Regions from separate parts of the Pseudobacillus sp. FSL P4-0506 genome, predicted to be linked through region 2. Evidence: riboswitches for the same ligand, from Rfam matches in the RefSeq annotation. Region 2 holds a riboswitch; each other region holds the start of a gene.
The links. Region 2 has a riboswitch for thiamine pyrophosphate ahead of MKZ02_RS18090 (acetylornithine deacetylase). Riboswitches for the same ligand answer to the same signal wherever they lie in the genome.
Positions count from the first base shown of each region.

Region 1: another riboswitch for thiamine pyrophosphate. It lies ahead of MKZ02_RS15570 (thiazole synthase); the one in region 2 lies ahead of MKZ02_RS18090 (acetylornithine deacetylase).
Region 3: another riboswitch for thiamine pyrophosphate. It lies ahead of thiC (phosphomethylpyrimidine synthase ThiC); the one in region 2 lies ahead of MKZ02_RS18090 (acetylornithine deacetylase).
Region 4: another riboswitch for thiamine pyrophosphate. It lies ahead of thiT (energy-coupled thiamine transporter ThiT); the one in region 2 lies ahead of MKZ02_RS18090 (acetylornithine deacetylase).

Region 1 is NZ_JBBOOI010000001.1:3,105,035-3,110,244, forward strand. It holds gene MKZ02_RS15560 (thiamine phosphate synthase) at 1-525, opposite strand, end outside; gene thiH (2-iminoacetate synthase ThiH) at 467-1,645, opposite strand; gene MKZ02_RS15570 (thiazole synthase) at 1,661-2,425, opposite strand; TPP riboswitch at 2,502-2,602, opposite strand; gene mscL (large conductance mechanosensitive channel protein MscL) at 2,608-3,021, opposite strand; gene MKZ02_RS15580 (glycosyltransferase family 2 protein) at 3,062-4,489, opposite strand; gene MKZ02_RS15585 (HEAT repeat domain-containing protein) at 4,486-5,210, opposite strand, start outside.
Region 2 is NZ_JBBOOI010000001.1:3,660,382-3,665,591, forward strand. It holds gene MKZ02_RS18070 (ABC transporter substrate-binding protein) at 1-244, opposite strand, end outside; gene MKZ02_RS18075 (ABC transporter permease) at 244-993, opposite strand; gene MKZ02_RS18080 (ABC transporter ATP-binding protein) at 990-1,787, opposite strand; gene tenA (thiaminase II) at 1,759-2,433, opposite strand; gene MKZ02_RS18090 (acetylornithine deacetylase) at 2,536-3,816, opposite strand; TPP riboswitch at 3,944-4,048, opposite strand; gene MKZ02_RS18095 (hypothetical protein) at 4,359-4,766, shown strand; gene thiW (energy coupling factor transporter S component ThiW) at 4,763-5,210, opposite strand, start outside.
Region 3 is NZ_JBBOOI010000001.1:1,405,965-1,411,174, forward strand. It holds gene MKZ02_RS06800 (potassium/proton antiporter) at 1-179, shown strand, start outside; gene MKZ02_RS06805 (YvrJ family protein) at 218-355, opposite strand; gene MKZ02_RS06810 (DUF2922 domain-containing protein) at 412-630, opposite strand; gene MKZ02_RS06815 (DUF1659 domain-containing protein) at 647-862, opposite strand; gene MKZ02_RS06820 (polysaccharide deacetylase) at 1,041-2,183, shown strand; TPP riboswitch at 2,266-2,380, shown strand; gene thiC (phosphomethylpyrimidine synthase ThiC) at 2,528-4,312, shown strand; gene MKZ02_RS06830 (serine protease) at 4,331-4,498, shown strand.
Region 4 is NZ_JBBOOI010000001.1:2,761,901-2,767,110, reverse strand. It holds gene MKZ02_RS13960 (dynamin family protein) at 1-868, opposite strand, end outside; gene MKZ02_RS13955 (DUF1801 domain-containing protein) at 918-1,361, opposite strand; gene thiT (energy-coupled thiamine transporter ThiT) at 1,788-2,354, opposite strand; TPP riboswitch at 2,425-2,526, opposite strand; gene MKZ02_RS13945 (L,D-transpeptidase family protein) at 2,906-3,400, shown strand; gene MKZ02_RS13940 (DUF3243 domain-containing protein) at 3,479-3,820, shown strand; partial or broken gene MKZ02_RS13935 (GNAT family N-acetyltransferase) at 4,005-4,175, opposite strand; gene MKZ02_RS13930 (branched-chain amino acid aminotransferase) at 4,396-5,210, opposite strand, start outside.

The sequences.
Region 1 (5,210 bases), 560 kb from region 2:
AATTCCTTTCGCTCCAGCACCTTTAATTTCCTGAACGTGATGCGGCATAATCCCTCCGATCGCGATCACCGGAATGCGAGAGAAACCCACTGTTGTTTGCAATAACTCTAGCCCCTTAGGTTGTTTACCAGGCTTGGAAGCCGTTTCATAAAGGTGGCCAAACAAAAGCCAATCGACCGCCTCTCCTTGTATGGCTGCTGCGTCAGCCGGCTCATGAATCGAGCAGCCGGCCTTTATATTTTTAGCAAAGCTTCTCACCTGTCTAAGCGGCAAGCTATTTTCTGTCAGCTGTACACCGCCGGCTCCTGTGGCAAGCGCCACATCTACACGGTCATTTATAATTAGCTTTTCAGCAGGAACCCCCCTAGCGATAAATGTCTCAGCCCAATGAAACAACTCTTTGGCACTGCGTTGTTTCTCTCTAATATGAATAAAATCAACAAACGGATGAATGCTAGCGGCCGCTTCAGACGCCTGCGCCAGTTCGAGCTTTCCCGTTGTGATGGCATGAAGCCGAAAAGTCATCCGTCTCCTCCTCCACCGCCAAGATATCCCAATCTTTTGAAACAGGCTGATAGCCCAGCTGTTTTAGTCTCTTTTTCACTTCATCTACCGAACGATTATCAGAAATCTCAAATTGGCTATTGTTTTCTTTTTTGTTAGCATATCCGCCTACAACAGTAGAGGAGGCAGCAGACATTTTTGTTACCCCGAGCTTAATGAGATGATCCCTGAGTTCCGCCTCTTCACGTGTAGAGAGTGTAATACCTGCTCGCGGCATAAATAGACGAAAGGCGAGCATAGCCTGGACAAGGTCTTTATCCTCTACATTAACCCGCGGCTCGAATCCACCCAGGTTCGGACGAATGCGAGGAAAAGAAACGGCAATTTCTGTTTCTATATATTTTTTCTGCAAATACCTTGCATGCAGAGCGGTGAAAAATACTTCCTTCTGCCAATTATCCATTCCAAGCAGGGCGCCGATATTGACTGATCTCATCCCAGCCTGACAGCCTCTCTCTGGTGCATCAAGACGGTAACGGTAATTTCTTTTTGGTCCTTTTATATGAATCTCTTTATACACTTCCTCATTGTATACCTCCTGGTAAACCGTGAGCCCATCTACCCCAGCCTGAAAAAGCTGATGATATTCTTCCGTATCAAGCGGCTGTACCTCGATGGCGATTGAAGAGGCATGCTTTCTCAAAATTTTTGCGCCTTCTGCCAGATAAGCTACCGATGAATGAATACGTGATTCTCCTGTCAGCAAAATAACGTGCTGAATCCCCATATCCTTTAACGCCTTTGCTTCCTGGTCAATTTCTAATGACGTTAACTTTCGTCTTGGAAAATCATTATCAAAGCTAAAGCTGCAGTAAGCACATTTATTCACACAATAGTCTGTTAAGTAAAGCGGGGCATACAAGGAGATTACTTTACCAAAATTCCGAACTGTTAATCGCTGGGCTTTTTGAGCCATTTCTTCTAAACGTTCGCCGCCTGCAGGGGAAAGAAGCGCCAATAGGTCTTGTTCATTCAAATCGTCTTTATTTAAAGCTCTATCTACATCGGTTGTCGTCATGCTAGCTAACCACTCTTCATATGGTTGATCTTTGATTGAACGGTACACCTCATAAAAACTCAAAAAAATCCCTCCTTTTTAACGTAAAAATCCAGTTAACGGGGAGGAAGCGGCTGCTTTTTGCGACACTGCTCCCAGCCCCGCCAGATAAGCCTGTCTTCCAGCCTTAACAGCTAAATTGAACGCTTTAGCCATGCTTACCGGGTCATCAGCTGTGGCAATTGCCGTATTGACTAGCACCGCGTCAGCCCCCATCTCCATGGCTTCAGCTGCCTCAGACGGTTTGCCGATCCCTGCATCAACAATAATAGGCAGTGTTTTTTCTTCTATTAGAATCCGAATCATTTCCTTCATCCGGATGCCCCGGTTTGACCCTATCGGTGAACCGAGCGGCATAATGGCTGCCGCCCCAGCATCTGCTAGCTTTTTTGCTGCCATTAAATCCGGATTCATATAAGGAAGAACAATAAATCCTTCGTTAGCAAGGATTTCTGTGGCTCGAATGGTTTCTTCATTATCAGGCAACAAATATTTCTGATCGGAAATGACCTCAATTTTAATCCAGTTGCCCATCCCAGCGGCTCTGGCCAGTCTTGCAATTCTAACTGCCTCCTCGGCATTTCTAGCTCCTGAGGTATTGGGCATGATAATCATATTCGGCGGAATATCTTCTAAAATATTTTCATGCTCCGCTTCTAAATCTACCCTTCTCACCGCCACGGTAACTACTTCTGATTCTGATTCAGCAAAAGCCTGTTTCATGACCGAGTGATCTGCAAACTTTCCTGTGCCGGTAAAAAGCCGATTCGTTAACTTCGCTCGACCAATCATCAATTCATCCATTTATATTCCTCCTTTTTGCAATAAAAAAAGCCTGCCACAACGGCAGGCTTTTCTTTATGTACACCAAATAAACATACATAAATAAAGACAGCTTCCCTCCGTTGGTACTAACCAAATCAGGTTCAAGGGTTAGATGCATGCATCCTCTCAGCCTTAAAGGCACCCCTAGCTAAATTTTCTATTTAATTTTCTCTATTATACTCTGAATCTTCTAAATTGTTAAGCGTTTTTTGCGATTTTAATAAATCTCTAATTTCTGTAAGGAGCTCTTCCTCTTTTGAAAGTGAAGGCGTCTCCTCCTCCTTTTCCTGACGGTATAACTTATTAAATACCCGTACAAAGAGAAAAAGAGCAAATGAGATAATTAAAAAATGAACAATGGATTGTATGAAGAGACCATATTTCACCTCAGCTCCTCCGAAGCGAAACATTAACTTTGAAAAATTAATGCCCCCTATAAGCAGTCCAATGATCGGCATAATAATGTCCTGCACGAGAGAAGAAACGATTTTACCAAAAGCAGCTCCGATAATAACACCGATCGCCAGATCAATGACATTGCCGCGCATGGCAAATTTCTTAAATTCTTGCAACAACTTGGTTAAACTCCTTTCAGCTATCCTTTCAACGACCAACTCATTTTGACTCAACCTTGGCTCCTACACCAATCCGTTTCATCTCGCCCCAATCTTTCTTGCCAGCTAAAAATTGTAAAAAACCTTCTACCCGCCACTTGATCGTCAAAGGACGATACCAGAAGGTTTCAGAGAGCGCATAGAAAAATAGCTTCACAATATTGGCTGGTTTCGGATATTTCCTCAAGCTCCATTCTTCCAGAAGCACACCGCTCATAGATAAAATAGAACCGTATAAAAAAGATAGAGAAGCCATCAATATAGTGACCTCGGCATTAATAAATGAAAATAGGACCCCGAATAGGATAAGAATATAGCCGGCTAATTCAACGAATACACCCATCAGCTCAATCAAAAAGAAATAAGCCATGGATAGCACGCCTACAAGTCCATATTTAGGATTGAACAGCATATCTTTATGGTTCCAAATTACTTCGCAGAGCCCACGATGCCACCGCTGGCGCTGTCTACGCAAATAAAGCGCAGACTCTGGAGCTTCTGTCCAGCAGACGGGGTCCGGAACATACAGTATCTTTTTATTGAGCCCTTCTTCTTTAATCATCCGGTGCAGGCGCACCACAAGGTCCATGTCTTCTCCAACGGTGTTTGTGCGATAGCCGCCAATCCGAATGACTGACTCCTTCTCAAAAACGCCAAATGCGCCTGATATAATCAGCAGCAGATTATGACGGCTCAATCCAATACGGCCTATTAAGAAGGCCCGTAAATATTCGATCACTTGCATAATGACAAAGGGTTTGTTGGATAAATCCACGGTCATCACTTCTCCGCCTTCAATATGACAACCATTGGCGATCCGCACACTCCCGCCGACAGCAATCACTTCGCCATCTGAGTCGAGAATCGGCTTTATGACTTTCAGGAAAGCATTTCTTTCTAAGACAGAATCCCCGTCAAGTGAACAGACGTAAGGATAATGTGATAAGTTCATCCCAGCGTTCAAAGCATCTGCTTTTCCGCCGTTTTCCTTGTCGATCATATAAACATTTTTATAAATGGTCGAACGATAGATCCCTTTAACCTCTGCTGTTGGAATTCTTGTACGCAGCACTGTATTCGTCTTTACCATTTGGAATGACTCAATCATCGTTTCCACTGTGCTATCCTTCGATCCGTCATTGATCACAATCACTTCATATTCCGGATAATAAATGCTAAGGAGAGAACGAACACTGTTATAAATGCCTGCTTCTTCGTTATAGGCAGGCACGAGAATAGAGACAGGTTTTGTGTCAAAGGAATCAAGCAGGTCTTCTTCCGCTTCTTTAGAATTAAAGCCGTATTGGCTTCGCAGTTGCTTTGCTGAAATGAATAAAATAACAAAATAAAATAACAGCACAACTATTGTATACGAAATAAATAACCATGACAAAAAAGTGACAAGGCTGCTAATAAATTGGACAATCATATTATCGCTCCTTCGCTTTCAAGCCACTGGGCAGCCATATCTTTTGCATAGCGGTCGTGATGAGTTTCTATTATATGCTGCAGAATCAGTGCACCATCAGCATACTTTTGAAGAGCTTCCCCGGCAGCATTGCGAACAAACCAGTTTTCATCCGCAATTAATTTTGTGAGCTGGGGCAGGAAACGATCTTTTTTTGCTGCGCCGGCTAACTTGGCAAATAGCATTCTTTCCTGCCAATGAGAAGAGTAGCTAAATGAATAGATATCCGCTGAATCATCAGCATACCCGAACAAATACAATACTTTTAAAGCAGCAATTCGAAGCTCTAAATGCGACTGTTTCAATTGGTCTACAATAAAAGGAATATATCGATAATCCTGTGTTTCTGCCATCCACTCAATGATCGCCTGTTTAAAAATATTGTTTAACTTCTCATAGTTTTCAATAAAAAACGATTGGTATGTACCGTTAAACCTTCTTAATACGTCCTTATATAAAGCTTTAGAGAACGGTGGGGTAAGTTGGATGAGATCTGTAGCCAACGCTTTAGATTGTAGTGAAGCCAAAACCCGAATGGCTTCCGTCTGCTCTGCCTTCGTTTGAAACGAATCTTCTGCCAGAGCAAGCCACAAGTATGGTGCAAAAGAGGCCATATGGAAATTTTCTATATGATACAAGACGTTCATTCTTATGCTCCATCGCCTTTTTGTTAATCGCCGAC
Region 2 (5,210 bases):
TGATGGGATCAGTCGGGCTGGCTGGAAACTGAATATCCACGTCAACTCCTTCCTCTTTAAAGTAGCCTTTTTCTTCCGCTACGTATAAGAAACTGTGAACGGCGTTGGGATACCAGTCAAGCATAATTGTCACTTTTTCTTTCTGTTTCTCTCCGGCTCCTGCCGCTGTTTTCTTTTCACTTGCATCGTTAGAACTGCAGCCGGCAAGCACTATCACAAACAATGCCAGTAACCATTTTCTCATTATGACTTCCTCCATTTTAATGATTTTTGCTCAATGAATTTTACAATGACAAATAGAACAATGCCGATCGCCGACAGCAATACAATCGGAGCAAAAACAGCCGCCCCATCAAATTGAGTCATCATTCGTCGGCTGAAATAACCGAGACCAGCCTGTGCTCCAAGCCATTCTCCGATGGCAGCTCCAATCACGCTTAATGTAACAGCTACCTTCAGTCCTGAATAAAAATGAGGCAAGGCGGAAGGAACAACTAGCTTGGTAAATATCTCTTTCTTCCCTGCCCCCATTGTCATCATTAGCTCTTTCAACTCTTTACTGGCTGATTGCAGCCCATCATATGTATTCACCGTGATAGGAAAAAATGTGATCAAAACAGTCACAACTACTTTGCTCCAAATTGAGTAACCGAACCAAAGAACAAAAATGGGGGCCAGAGCAATAATCGGGATCATTTGTGAAGAAATGATCAGCGGGTAAATCACTTTTTCAGCGGCTGGGCTCACACTCATCCAAACAGCCATTCCGGCGCCTAGTAAAATGGAGATAGTTAAGCCAATTAAAATAATGACTAGCGTAATTGGCAAGTGTTCAATGAACAGCGGTTCTCTTAATTCCCACAGCTTACTGAGAATGCCGGTCGGAGGCGGGAGAATAAATAGCATATTGACCATTCGTGCCGTGATTTCCCAAGCCAGGAAAAATGCTAAAATTGTCAAAGCAGCTGGCCATGTGCCCCTGTTGCTTTTCATAGAATCACCTTCCCTCTCAGCTCCTCCAGCAAATAGTCCTTCCATTCAATCATGGCTGGCTTGTTCAAATCTTTTAAGCTTCTTGGCCGGTCAATCGGAACAGTCACTTCCTGAAACGCCCGAACCGGTCTTTCTTGAAAAATAAAAATGCGATCCGACAGAAAAAGCGCTTCACTGACGTCGTGAGTAATCAATACAATGGTTGCTTTTCGTTTTTCCCACTGGGCCATGAGCCACTCCTGCATAGCCAGCCTTGTAATCGCATCCAGGGCACTGAAAGGTTCATCAAGCAAAAGAATGTTTGATCCGCTCAATGATGTCCGCAAGAAAGAAACGCGCTGTCTCATGCCTCCAGATAGCTCATGAGGGTACCGCCCCTCTGTTCCTTCTAAACCAAATTCTTTCAGCAAAAGATGAACTTGCCTGCGTGCTTCTTCTTTCCGGATTCCTCTCAATTCAAGAGGAAGGGCGGCATTTTCGATAATTGTCCGCCACGGCATGAGCAGATCTTGCTGAGGCATGTAACCGACCTTTCCAAGACGTGATTCCTGCTCTTCCCCATTGATTAAAATTCGTCCCTCATCCTGATTTTCAAGCCCGGTAATTAACCGGAATAGTGTACTTTTCCCTGATCCGCTTGCTCCGATAATAGAAATGAATTCGCCCTCATAAACCTCCGCATTTATCCTCTGCAAAATAGGAACAACGTGCCTGTTTTTTTTGTCTTTATAGGAAAAGGTAACATGTTGAAATTCAAGAACTTTTTTATTCTTCTCCCGGCCACATTTGCTCATGAAACGCCATCTCCCAGAACATATACTCATAACGGGTTGTATTTAAGAAAATTTCTTCCAGTCTCGCAAGCTCTCTTTCACTCTTTCCTGCTGTATGCTCATCTAAAAGCTCAATACACCATGTGGCGAGTTCACCAAACTCTTTAGATGAATACATTTTGATCCAGCCACCATATAACTCATGCTCGCTGGCTCCTGGAATTTCATTTAGCTCTTTGCCGATCTCCCAATAGCTCCACGCACATGGAAGAAGAGCGGCAATCAACTCGGCAAGCGTGCCATTCTGACTGACATGAAGCATGTAATGCGTATAAGCAAGCGTAATTGGAGACGGCTTGGCCTGTTCAAGCTCTTCCTCAGAAATGCCAAAACGGGCTGCATACTGGCGGTGAAGTGCCATTTCAAAATTAAGTGTTTCATTCAGCAATGAAGCGAATTTCCCCATCGTTTCTACATCTGTTGCTTTGACTGCTCCAAGGGCAAATACCTTAGAATAATCAATTAAATATAAATAATCCTGAACCATATAAAAACGAAACTTCCGCTGGTCGAGCGTGCCGTCCCCAATTCCTCTCACGAAAGGATGATGATGATTTTTTCTCCAGATCGGCTGAAGTTTTTCATGAAGCCTTTCACTGAACTTTATATTCGTGCTACTCACTTTCATATGTGATTCCTCCTCTAAAGATCATCTATACATATTTCTGTTGTGCCTATAGCTGTTCACAACCCAGAGTATTCATCTTACCTATCCATGCTTCGGTGTGTGACACCAAGTGTAGATAAACGACAAAATCACTTTCGTGTAATCGACAAGCTGTTCAATCGACAGCTGCTCATTGATCGAATGAGCATTCATTAAATCCCCCGGTCCATAGATAACGGTAGGAATACCGGAATCAGCAAGCCATCCCCCATCTGTAACAGTTGGGGAAATATCAATCATCGGAGCCTTACCAAGCACATCTGAGTGAGACTGGGTGAGAATTTGTACAGCAGCGTGACTCCCATCTACTTCAAAAGAAGGAAACACTTCTCCCCTTTCTTCAATCATTGATGTGCCACCCCACTTAAATGAAGGAGGGTTATGCCTCATCCATACATCTCCGTTTGCTACATGACGAATATGATCTTCCACCTCCTTAGCTACCTGTTCATAGGTTTCATTGGGATAATAGTGAACAGTAATCCAAAGCCGGCATTCGTCGGCAATAAAAGCGGCGTGTCTCCCGCCTTCAATAACAGCGGGATTAATTGTATTTGTCCCCGGCGAAAATCCTGGATAGCTTTTAGTTACCGCCCAGTGGCGCTCCAATTCCTGCAGCCCTTCAATGATTTTCATCATTTTTTCTATAGCACTGGCTCCAAACAACTTTCCGCCGGCATGTACCATATTTCTTCGAGTCGCATCGTGATACGTTTGGTTGCTTTTTAAAGTAATCCAGCCTGTAATCACGCCTCCCTGCCCTTGTATATGTAGATCACTCGTATCAACAACTACCGCAAAGTCCGCTTTATAGCCCCGTTTGCAGCACTCCAGCGTACCAGCTTCACCTACCTCTTCACCGATAACCGATTGAAAAAGCACGTCCCCCGGAAGCGTCATTCCTGCATCATGGAGCAGCTGTAAAGCGAATAAAGCACCAGCAAGCCCTCCTTTCATGTCAGCGGCCCCGCGTCCAATCACTGATCCCTCCTTGACAACAGCCTGAAATGGATCGGCTTCCCACCCCTCATCTTCATGTATTTCTGCCACGTCTATATGTCCATTAATAATTAAACTTTGGTACTTCTCAGCATCTGTCCCTGGCCATCTTCCAACAACATTCGGGTCATTTGGGTGCACGTCCCATCTATCTACCGAAAAATCTAAGCCTTTTAAAAAATCAGCTATAAACGACTGGGCTTCTGCAGTATTTCGTGCCGGAGGAGCAGGCGTTTCGAAAGAGATCAGCTTCTTCAATAAATGAACGATCTCTTCCTGACGGCGCTCCACTTGTTCCAGGAGTATATCTAGCTTTTTTTCCATAGCCATCCCCTCTCTATTGACATGTAGACTAATATTATTACCTACACGTAAAAAAACCGCTCCTCATCAAGGGAAGCGGCTGTATAATTTTTTATCTTGCTGCAGGATTAGAAAGACTGCAGTTCAATATCAGGATACGACCTCTTCCCTCCGCTGGCATTATCCAGTTCAGGTAATAAGGGTTGAGGCCATTTACCTCTCTCAGCTTTTGCAAGCACCCCCAAGGACCAACTATTCAATTAGATTCTGCTGTTAGCTTGATCGTAATCACCAGTAATTTTCAATAAAATTTATGCTATTTAAATAGATAGTATTGATCATTTATTTTTCCCAATAGCCGTATATTAATAGAAGAGGCTAAAGATAAAGACTCCTCTGTACACATCAGGCTAATTGGAAAAAATCATCTTGCAAGGACCGTCACCTCATACGGAACGAAGTGGCCATCGGGTCATGAGTTCTACAGTAAAACAGATAACGAAGAAAGCAAGCATTTGTTAATGGCTGAGAAGTCTTACTTTTTAGGAAGGAGTGACACCGGGTTGTATTATTCTTATCCGTTTCAAAATCTTTACATGGCCCCGTTTGCAGGCACTTATCCTCACCATCGAGCCCTTCAACCAGTGGCCTCATGTCATCCTCCGTCCTTAAGGCCTTATCCTGAAGTGAATCCTGCTTTATTTAAACAATCCGCTCAATCAATCAAGCAGCTGCTGAATGAAACAAATTTGCTGTTAAATAAATTAACAGATAGCAGCGACTTTGCTCTTCGATTAATGACTGCTGCCCAGGCTGCCAATCGGCAAGAAGTGGAACGGCTGGTGCGATCAGCTGGTATATCAAGAAAAACAAATATTTCATTTAACCCTGATTCCTTCCGAATTGAGCTCAGAACCACTGCAGCAAACTTAGAATGCTGCAAGTTGGCTATTGCCCTTCGGTGGCGTTAAGGCTCTAACCGATATTTCCATGCGTTCAATTTAACTAGTCGCCTTACGAGCAAGAGACCGATAATTGATCCTGACAAGCTGCTGACGAGAAAAGCTGGCAAGAAGAAAAAAGCACCAGCCGCTGTTCCCATCAATATCTTTGCATAGGGAACGGCAAATAAAGGAGCAATGATTCCTGACCCAGTCATTTCTCCGATAGAAGCGGCCCATGTTCGGCTTGTTTTTTGATAAATATAGCCGGCGAGAAATGCACCAATCATGCCTCCCGGAAATGCTAGAAGTGAACCGGTTCCCATTAAATTTCTTAATAAACCAGTAACAAAGGCGATCATTACCGCCGGCCCCGGGCCAAGCAGCACACCGGCAATGACATTTACCGCATGCTGGACAGGGTAAGCCTTCGCTACACCGGCGGGAAACCAGACTAGCGAAGAGCCGAAGGTG
Region 3 (5,210 bases), 2.3 Mb from region 2:
CGCCTAAAACGTTAATTACCGCTGTTATACGGGGCGACCAGCTTATTACTCCGGAAGGGTCAACGAAGCTTTTTCCTGAAGATGTGCTTTACGTGTTAGTGAAGAAAGAGCAGAAAAATGAATTGAAAAAAGTGATGATGAAAAGAAAGGAAAAGCAAAAAAGCGAACAGCTCACATAAGAGAGGATCACGTGTATACAAGTGATCCTCTCTTATTTTTAGTTACGCATTCTTTCAGGCAAGTTCTGAATAGATTGGATTACACCGTCCAGTTTTATTTCGATTCTATAAAGTAAATAAAAGGTGACGGCAATCGGAAAGCCAACTTCCTGAATAAAAGGCATGAGTGTCTCCATTTTTTATCCTCCTATGAAGAGTAGGAAAGCCGAGAAACCGGCTTTCCTTCTGCTTGCTAGTTAATGGGAATAGGTGTCACGCTGCGGTCGATAACATGAGCCCCTTTGATGCCTGTCAAAGCTCCGGAAGTCGAGTTAAATACGTTTGACTGAATGATTGCGGTCATGGCTTGTTTTACGGCCAATGGGTCAATCGGTTCTTTAGGGTTTTCAATCGACAATGTCGCAGTTTTATCTAACTGGGTAGCAAATTGCAACTGAAGAACTTTAGCCATTTTTTATTTCCTCCTGTTAATTGATTTCAAAATAATCATTCCTTGCAATTGTGACAACTGGTTTATCAGTTAAAGTAGCAATCGCTGTGCCAGCTGTTTCTAATTCAGTTGCCGTTGCCATTTCATTCACATTGGCAAAAGTTTTTGTTTTGTGAATTGGTTTTCCTTCATCATTTAACCCGTGATCAAAGACGAGACTTAACGTGGACTTCATCAATATTGCTTGTGCCATGCTGATCACCTCCTTTCACTTCCTACATACAGAAAAAGAGTGATAAAGGATACCCTCCTGCATAAAATTTAATAAGTAATATTTTTAATATTTTTGTAACATAAGTGAAAAATATGTATTATAATGGTGAAAAATAGATAAATAGATAAAATTTAGAGGGAAAAAAGGGGTAAGAGAGATGAAGAGAAGATTAATAATCATGTGCAGCTTCCTACTGCTGTTTATTTGTGCAGGGGGAATGCCGACTCATGCGGCCGAGAAGAAGAACATTTACATAGGGCTCCATGATAAAATGCTGCCGTTTACAACAGGAGAAGCCTTTATCATCAATGGTCAGGCAGTTGCTCCATCAGAAAAACTATCACGCTATTTATATATAAAAGAAACCATCAAGGAAAAAGAAGGAGTTTATATCTTTGAAAAAAACGGCCAGCAGCTGAAAGTAAACATCAAAACGAAGGAAGCCTTGCTCGACGGGAAAGCTGTGGCCCCTGCAGTTACTTACACTGAAAATGGCAAGTTTTATATTGGAATTCGCTGGATTGCAGAGCAATTTGGTTTCCAGGCAGATTACTTGAGTGAGCATAAAACAGTACGCCTCTATACGAAGGCTGGATCAAAGTTGTCCAACGAAGAGTTTTTAGTGGCTAATCAACCGTTTTTTGATCGATTGAAAAGTCCGCCGCCAGCTAAAAAGCCAGTCGCTTATGTAACATTTGATGATGGTCCAAGTGCTCAATCAGCCAGCATTTTAAAAACCCTTGCTTCTCAGCAAGTGAAAGCAACATTTTTCTATATTGAACCCAATATTTCAAGGTATGGGGCTGCGGCGAAAAAAGCTGCAGCAGAAGGGCATTACCTTGCCCTTCACAGCGTAACCCATAAAGTGAACCCGCTTTATAAGTCGCCACAAAACTTTATAAACGAAATGGAAAAAACAAATCAGACATTAAAGAAAGTGACTGGCCAGTCCTCTGTTTTGGTTAGGGCTCCATTTGGAAGTTCCCCTTATCTAAAACAGCCATTCCGTGATGCTTTAGTTAAAAAAGGCTATCGGTTGTGGGATTGGGATATAGACAGTGAGGACTGGAAATATAACACATCTTCGAAAGCGCGTATTTTGCAAAATATTCAAGCGGGAATTAAATTGCAAAAGAAGAAGGGCGATCAGAATGTTGTCATTTTACTGCATGAGAAGAAGATCACTGCAGAAATGCTTCCGCAAATTCTAGTTTATTTAAAGAAGGAAGGATATGAACTGAAAGCTTACAATCCCTCTGCCCATGTAACCCAGAATTTCTGGAAGGACGGAAGACTGTAATTAGTTGATAAAACGGTGGAATTTTCTGAATAAACATATTTACTTTTATAGCAGCTCTATGTATAATGGAGTCAAATTAAATAGTTATAACTAGGGGAGTCCAATGAGCTGGGCTGAGAAAGGAACGCGATGAAGTTTCTTGACTCTTGGGACCTGATCTGGTTCATACCAGCGTGGGGAAGTTAAAACAGTTATTTATTATGATTACTTCTGCATACATATTAGCCGGGTCCATCCATTGATTGGACACCGGCTTTTTTATGTACATGAGTGAGCTTTTCCACATGCTATGCCCTGCATCTCGTCCTTAAACGATTAATCCGTTGAAAAGGAGAGATTTTTTTATGTCCACATCCTCATTAAGTGAAAAAAACATTTCCATTATGTCCAGTTTTTCGGGTAGTAAGAAAGTTTATATTGAAGGTTCTCGTCCTGATTTAAAAGTTCCCATGCGTGAAATCAACCTCACTCCAACAACTGGTACGTTTGGTGAGGAAGAAAATCCGCCCGTGCGTGTATATGATACGAGCGGTCCTTATACAGACCCTCATTACACGCTTGATATTACAAAAGGATTGCCGACTATTCGCAGTCCGTGGATTAATGAACGCAATGATGTAGAGGCGTATGAAGGAAGAGAGATAAAACCTGAAGACAATGGCTATAAAGAGAAAAATGATCCCCGAACCAATCATCATCTATTCCCTAGGTTAAAGCGCCAGCCACTGCGTGCAAAAAAGGGAAAGAACATTACGCAGCTTCATTATGCAAAAAAGGGAATCATTACACCCGAAATGGAATTCATTGCAATCAGAGAAAACATGTCACCTGAGTTTGTCCGCGAGGAAGTAGCGAGAGGAAGAGCAATTATTCCAGCTAATGTCAATCATCCGGAAATTGAACCGATGATTATTGGGCGCAATTTTCATGTAAAGATTAATGCAAACATCGGTAATTCAGCTGTTTCCTCGTCAATCGAAGAGGAAGTAGAAAAAATGACATGGGCAACACGCTGGGGAGCGGATACTATTATGGATTTGTCGACAGGAAAGAATATTCATACGACCCGTGAATGGATTATCCGTAACTCACCCGTTCCAGTGGGGACTGTCCCTATTTATCAGGCGCTTGAGAAAGTGAACGGTGTAGCAGAAGCTCTTACTTGGGAAGTGTATCGTGATACATTGATTGAACAGGCGGAACAAGGGGTAGATTACTTTACTATTCATGCTGGAGTGCTTCTCCGCTATGTGCCATTAACAGCTAAGCGCATGACTGGGATTGTCTCACGCGGTGGTTCAATCATGGCTCAATGGTGTCTCTATCATCATCAGGAAAATTTTTTATATACTCACTTTGAAGAAATCTGTGAAATTATGAAAGCCTATGATATTTCTTTCTCTTTAGGAGATGGACTGCGTCCCGGCTCCATTGCTGATGCCAATGATGAGGCACAATTTGCTGAGTTGGAAACACTCGGGGAGTTGACTAAAATTGCATGGGAACACGATGTGCAAGTAATGATAGAAGGACCCGGCCATGTGCCTATGCACCTTATTAAAGAGAATATGGATAAGCAGCTTGAAGTTTGCCAGGAAGCCCCTTTCTACACACTGGGTCCGCTAACAACGGACATTGCCCCAGGCTATGACCATATTACCTCTGCAATTGGAGCCGCGATGATCGGCTGGTACGGCACAGCGATGCTTTGCTATGTCACACCGAAAGAGCATTTAGGGTTGCCCAATCGGGATGATGTACGCACTGGGGTAGTGACTTACAAAATTGCTGCTCATGCTGCCGATTTGGCGAAAGGGCACCCCGGAGCTCATAAGAGGGATAACGCGCTGTCAAAAGCACGATTTGAATTTCGCTGGAGAGATCAGTTTAACCTGTCCTTAGATCCGGAACGTGCGCTGGAATATCACGATGAAACCTTGCCGGCGGAGGGCGCAAAAACTGCTCATTTCTGTTCAATGTGCGGCCCGAAGTTTTGCAGCATGAGGATTTCTCAAGATATTCGCAATTATGCTAAGGAAAATGAAATAAATACAGATGAAGCATTTGAAAAGGGGATGGAGCAAAAGGCGAAGGAGTTCAAGCAAGCCGGCAGCAGTATATACCAGTGAGCGGGAGGAGAAATGCAGATGACTGTCCATAAAATTGAACGGGAAATTGATCAATTAAAAGCAAAGCTGGTCCTTCTACAAAATCGTTTAAGGCTCATTCAGCAAAATTGTGACCATCATTATAGAGGTAATCAGTATTATGAAACTTGTGCCAAATGTAAAAAAGTGAATGTTTTATATTATTAAAGTGAACGGCCGCGAGAAGATTCTCGCGGCCGTTTTTATAAAAAAGAGAGGTAAAGAATGCATTAAGGGGGGCTGTGCGGGTGGGCATTCGCACAGCCGCTGTGCATATTATTCTTTCTGATGAGAGAACAGCAACGGGACAAGTAAACTGTTCATGTATTTATCATATTTTAATTGAGAATGAATGTCAACTATAATTGATAATGATTTTCAAAATCAATGAGAATGGACCCCTCTTCTGAGCAGCAAGGGACAGGATAAACAGAGAGACTAAAAAAACTTGGGCGAGGAGTTATGTGGAGAGCGCGCGATTAGGATCATTCTTGTTAGCAGATACGTTTCCTTATAGTATTAAACCAATCACCTTGCTCATAGAAGTCTAACCCCTTGCAATATTTTCTCACTAACCTTGAATCTTTTGACTGGCTAATCGATTATTGAGCCGCTACCTTGACCCTGCTATTTTTAATGTAACGATTATGGAGGAAGGACGATGAAGATACTCGCTTTTTGCTAGTTGGGATGAGACAGAGGGTTCCAAATAATCAGGTACTTCGCTAATTAATTATGATGGTTGAGCATGTATATAAATGAACATTGGAATAAAGTGTGTGAAGTGAAGATTGTCTTCAAGGTAGTGGACTGAAGGCAGTCTTTTATTTGTATTCTCAGAAAGTGCTCTGTCTAACAGCTTTCAATTAAAGGAGTTAAT
Region 4 (5,210 bases), 900 kb from region 2:
TCATGGCAACGACTAGTGCTTCCTGTAGTACATGAGCCGTGATTTGCTGTTGCCGGTCAGCGATTTTTCCCGACAAAAGAGCTTTCAATTCGCTCAGTTGGTTATAAGCATGGTCTGCCTCTTTTAACGAAGTGAAATAAAGGCCGTTATATGAAAGGCGATGCTCAGCAAATGATTGCTGAATACGGCTTAAAAATTCAGTAAGCGACAGTTCACTTGCTATGTGTTTATCGATTTGGTTAACGATTAAATAGTTTTCTTTTCCTCTCTCCGCAAGCTGGCGATTAAATTCAAAGTTTACAGGAGATTGCACATGATTATAGTCCATCATGTAAAAAACAAGGTCGGCCAAGTGAAGCTTGGACAAAGCACTTACCCGGTGAGCATCGTCTGTTGAGTCAATTCCAGGCGTATCAAAGATGGCAACTCCTTCAGGCAACTGGCCTGTACGATGGGATATTTCCACTTCTTCTACTATATTGCCGTTGACGCAATATGCTTGAATGTCACGGATATCGTAAGGGTAAGGGAACACTTTTATAGTCCCATCCTTAAACCAAACCTTCGCATACGGCTCTCCTTCTTTTACCTTGACAATATTGGCGCTTGTCGGAATCGGACTGGATGGCAGCAAGCTTTCTCCCATTAATTCATTGATCATGGAAGACTTTCCGGCTGAAAAGTGGCCATAAAAGGCGATGATATACTCCATGTTTTCCAGTTTTTCGATCAGTTCGGCACATATATAGGCACTTTGCTGGTCACCGTACTTTAAAAATAAAGCATGAAGCTGCTCTAGTTTTGGCAGAAGCAAGGCGCGGGTTGGTTTCTGGTTAGCGAGCCAGTTTTTTAATTTCTCGGTTAACATGCAGCATCCTCCTTTCTGCTTTCAGCGGTATTTTATTTACGCACTCCCCCTATGTAATCTCGGCTTCTTTGCCTATTTCTGGATAGGTTTCTTTTAAAAATGCTACGGATTGTTTGATTAATACTTTTAAAACATCAACATTAATATCGGCTAATTTATTAATATAGACGCATGCTTTCCCAGTAGTATGTTTTCCGAAGCTTTTTAACAGTTCCTCACGCTTTGTGTCACCCGGTGCAAAATACAAACTTATTTTAGCTTTTCGAGGTGAAAAGCCAACTAACGGTGCGTCTCCTTCATGGCCGGATTTATATTTATAATGATACGAACCGAATCCAATAATGCTCGGCCCCCACATTTTTGCTTCAAAACCCGTCGTTTCGGTAAAAATATCTAGTAATTTATACGCATCTTCCCGTTTTTTGGGGCTTTCAATAGCTTCAATAAACTCAATCACATTGTTATCCGTTTCCTTTGTTTTTAACTCATACATATAGAGTCACTCCTATATTTTTAACTTTTATACAGTCAAAGCGAGTATAACTGCGGAAGTGCAGGTCGCTTAGCTACACCAGCTGTAAATTAATCAACTAACGTAATCAGAAATATCGTCTCCAATTTCCAGTGCGCTACGATAAAGATTTCTCTATCAATCTTTATTACTCCTTTATTAAGCGCAAATTCTCAAGTTAACAGTCTATATGAGAAAGCAGGAAAGAATCAAACGTTCTCTACGCCCCGTTGTAAATGGCAACGTGACCGGCTTGGCATTTTAGCAGCCCTTAATAAAAAAATTTTCTGAACAGACTCGCAGCTCTTCTACAAATATAAGAATAAAAAGCGGGTTTCGGCAAATCCTCTCTCTGCACAAAAAAACAGGAGCTGAATTTAATGGATCAGCTCCTGTTTTATGTGTTTATTAGTAACTGGCCGAACTATTTTCAACAGGAATGGACTGTTTGTAAAAGCGCGGCGCTGTCTTTTTCAAAAATAGTAGTACAGCTGACGTAATTAACATTTCCGGAAGCAAATAAGAAAGGTTGTACAAGAAAGAATAAACGGCGACCGGTGTTCCTTCCGGTGCCGAACTGCCGAACCAGACGACGCCGGAAACGAAGTGGCAGATAAAACGAAACACAGTACCTAACAATAGACCGGCAAAAATACGGCCCGTTGTAACTGGTTTATGGAAAACAGCAAGGCCTCCGAGTCCGAGTACAGCATAAGCAAGAGGATAATCCAACACGAGCTGCACTGGATGCACAACGTATCCACCTGTCATTAAGCTGATCAGCCCAACCAATAGACCTGTAATAAAACCAGCCTGCCAGCCGCGGCGAAAGGCCATGACGAATATTGGCACCATGACGAGGGAGATAGAACCCCCGAATGCCCAAAGAGCGCCAAACTCGACATAGCTTAATATAAGCGATAATCCTGCCATGACAGCAATTTCGATCATCGTAACCAGTTTGTTTCTTTCCATAAAAAATCCCCCTTTTCTTATCCAAAGGGGTGTACGGATACAACGGATTCTTCCGCTTATGCGAATATTTCCTGTATCTGTCACACTTTCCCTACGCTGGTACTAACCAGATCAGGTTCTTAGAGTTGAGGATGGTTCCTCTCTCAGTCTAACGACACCCCTAGTGGACTTATTGCTCTTACTATAGCATAACTATAAGGAAAATGAAATACGGGGAATCATCTCCGGTGCTTTACAGTAGTAAAAGATGGCTAGATTTTTAGAGTGACTTTCATAGGAAATTATCCATCATCTCAGCGATTTCATAAAAACTGGACTCTGCCTCTCGGCTTAGTTGTGTTACTGTCTGTTCCACATGAAAGGATTCTTTCGACTAAACGATACAATCTTATAAGGGCCTATTCATATTCTCTTCCCTCTTTTGGATGTGCCTGACTCTTTTTATTTAAAGCGTATATCTTACTCTCTTATTTCATATACGTAAGTGAATATCAGGCGAAGCATCTTTTCATAAATACTTGTTTTAAAAATATATAAAATCAGGTGAGCCGATGAATCATATTGTTAAGAGCGGTGAAACATTGACGTCTATTGCAGCGGATTACCGCATTCCTGTTTCTCAATTGATTGCAGCCAATCCGGGGATCAATATTCATTCTATCTATCCCGGCCAGCAGCTGCGTATCCCGGGACTTCCTGATCCTTCTTCTCTTCCTTATTCAATTAGCGTTTCATTGTCACAGCGCAGGCTAACCTTATTTCGTCAGGGGAAAGTACAAAAAGTCTATCCGGTGGGGGTTGGTAAAATGCTGACTGAAACGCCAACTGGAGATTTTGTTATTATTAATAAAGCACCAAACCCAGGCGGCCCATTCGGAACGATGTGGATGAGTTTATCGAAGAAATCTTATGGCATTCATGGAACGAATAATCCTTCTTCTATCGGCAAGTTTGTCTCTAAAGGCTGCATTCGCATGTATAACCGTGATGTAGAAGAACTGGCTAGAACCATTCCAATCGGTACTCCAGTTCGCATTAGACCTTAAATCGCTGAAAATTCATCTGTTGCATGTTTGAAAACAAGCAAAGGGGGGCATAACGAAACAGTAAAGGAGGAATGACTGATGACAGAAGAAAATCACGCGATTCATAAAGACGGGGAACTGCAGCCGGATATGGTGGATGATACACTTGAACGGATAAGCCCCGAAAGAATGGACAGCATTCTTGAGAATTTCAATTCCTTTAAATCTTATTTGAAAAAAAGAATAGAACTCGCTGAAAAGATCGGTTTAAATGAAGAGCAACTGGCGATTGCTACAGAAAAAATTGCCGACTATCTGGCTGATCATGCCGAGCCGAAAAACAGAGAAGAGAAGCTTCTTCAAGAGCTTTGGAATGTCGGGACACAGGATGAGCGTCACCACCTAGCTCATATGCTTGTTAAATTTGTGGATCAAGAATAGAGTGGTTCTCTTTAGTGCAAACGAAGCACTATTTACGATAAAAGCCTGATATGGAGCAATCTTATATTTAACAGTCAATGAAAAAGCCTCTATGCATTCAGGGGCTTTTTCATTTGTTTCTGATCCTTCTTCTCCCTCCAAATCTTAGAAGAAAAGCGCTTTAATCAGGTTGGCATGTTGTCTCTTACTTTTGATATGGGGATGAGTTCTTCTCTTTCCACTCACTAGCTAACACTCCATAAATAACATGGCCTCCACAATGATTGTATAACCATTCGGCTTGTCGGATCGTCCCCTCTTCTACAAACCCTAACCGTTCAGGAAGGCTTCTGCTCTTTGTATTGTCAGGAGCAGCGATCAAAGAAACTTTTTCAAAAAGAATGTAATAAGGGCCTCTCCCTCGTGACAGCTTGGGTTTACTCGAATGAGCTTGAAACCCGTCTCCCTATTTAATGCTATATGAGCTGAGGCATAGAGAGTAATAAAAAAAGAGAAGCGAATCGCTTCTCTTTTAAGGTGTACCGGTCCTTTAGTTTTTCTTTGTCATCAAACTCTATCAGTTTTTGGAAAAATTTTTATTTTACTTCGGCATACTGTTCTACTTCAACTGTCCAGTTGAATGGATCTTGTTCCTTGCCGTTTTGAATACCGGTAATAGAGCTGTACAGCTTTTTAGCGATTGGACCAGTTACACCCTCGTTAATGACCATCTTCTCATTATTCCAGAATAATTCTCCGATTGGAGAAATAACCGCTGCTGTTCCTGTGCCAAAGGCTTCTTCTAACTGTCCAGCCTTATATGCTTCACGAATTTCTTCCATAGCAATGCGGCGTTCGGTTACTGTCAGTCCCCAAGATTTTAAAAGCTCGATGACAGAGTTTCTTGTGACACCTTCTAAAATACTGCCATTCAAAGCAGGTGTGATAATTTCTCCGTTGATTTTAAAGAAGACATTCATGCTGCCTACTTCTTCAATGTATTTCTTTTCTAAGCCATCTAACCACAAAACTTGAGTATATCCTTGACGTTCAGCCACTTCCTGCGCCTTTAAGCTGGAAGCATAGTTACCGGCTGTTTTCGCTTCTCCTGTCCCTCCGGCAACCGCACGAACATATTCGCTTTCAACCAGTATTTTTACCGGATGAATGCCTTCTTTGTAATAAGCACCAACCGGCGATAAAATAATGATAAATTTATAGTGGTTTGATGGCGCTACTCCAAGAAACGGCTCGGTAGAAATGATGAATGGGCGAACATAGAGAGACGTGCCTTCTGCACTCGGAATCCAGTCTCTTTCTACTGAGATTAATTGCTTTAACGCTTCCAAAGCAAAGTCTTCATCCACCGAAGGAATACAAAGACGCTCATTGGAGCGATTCAAGCGTTCAA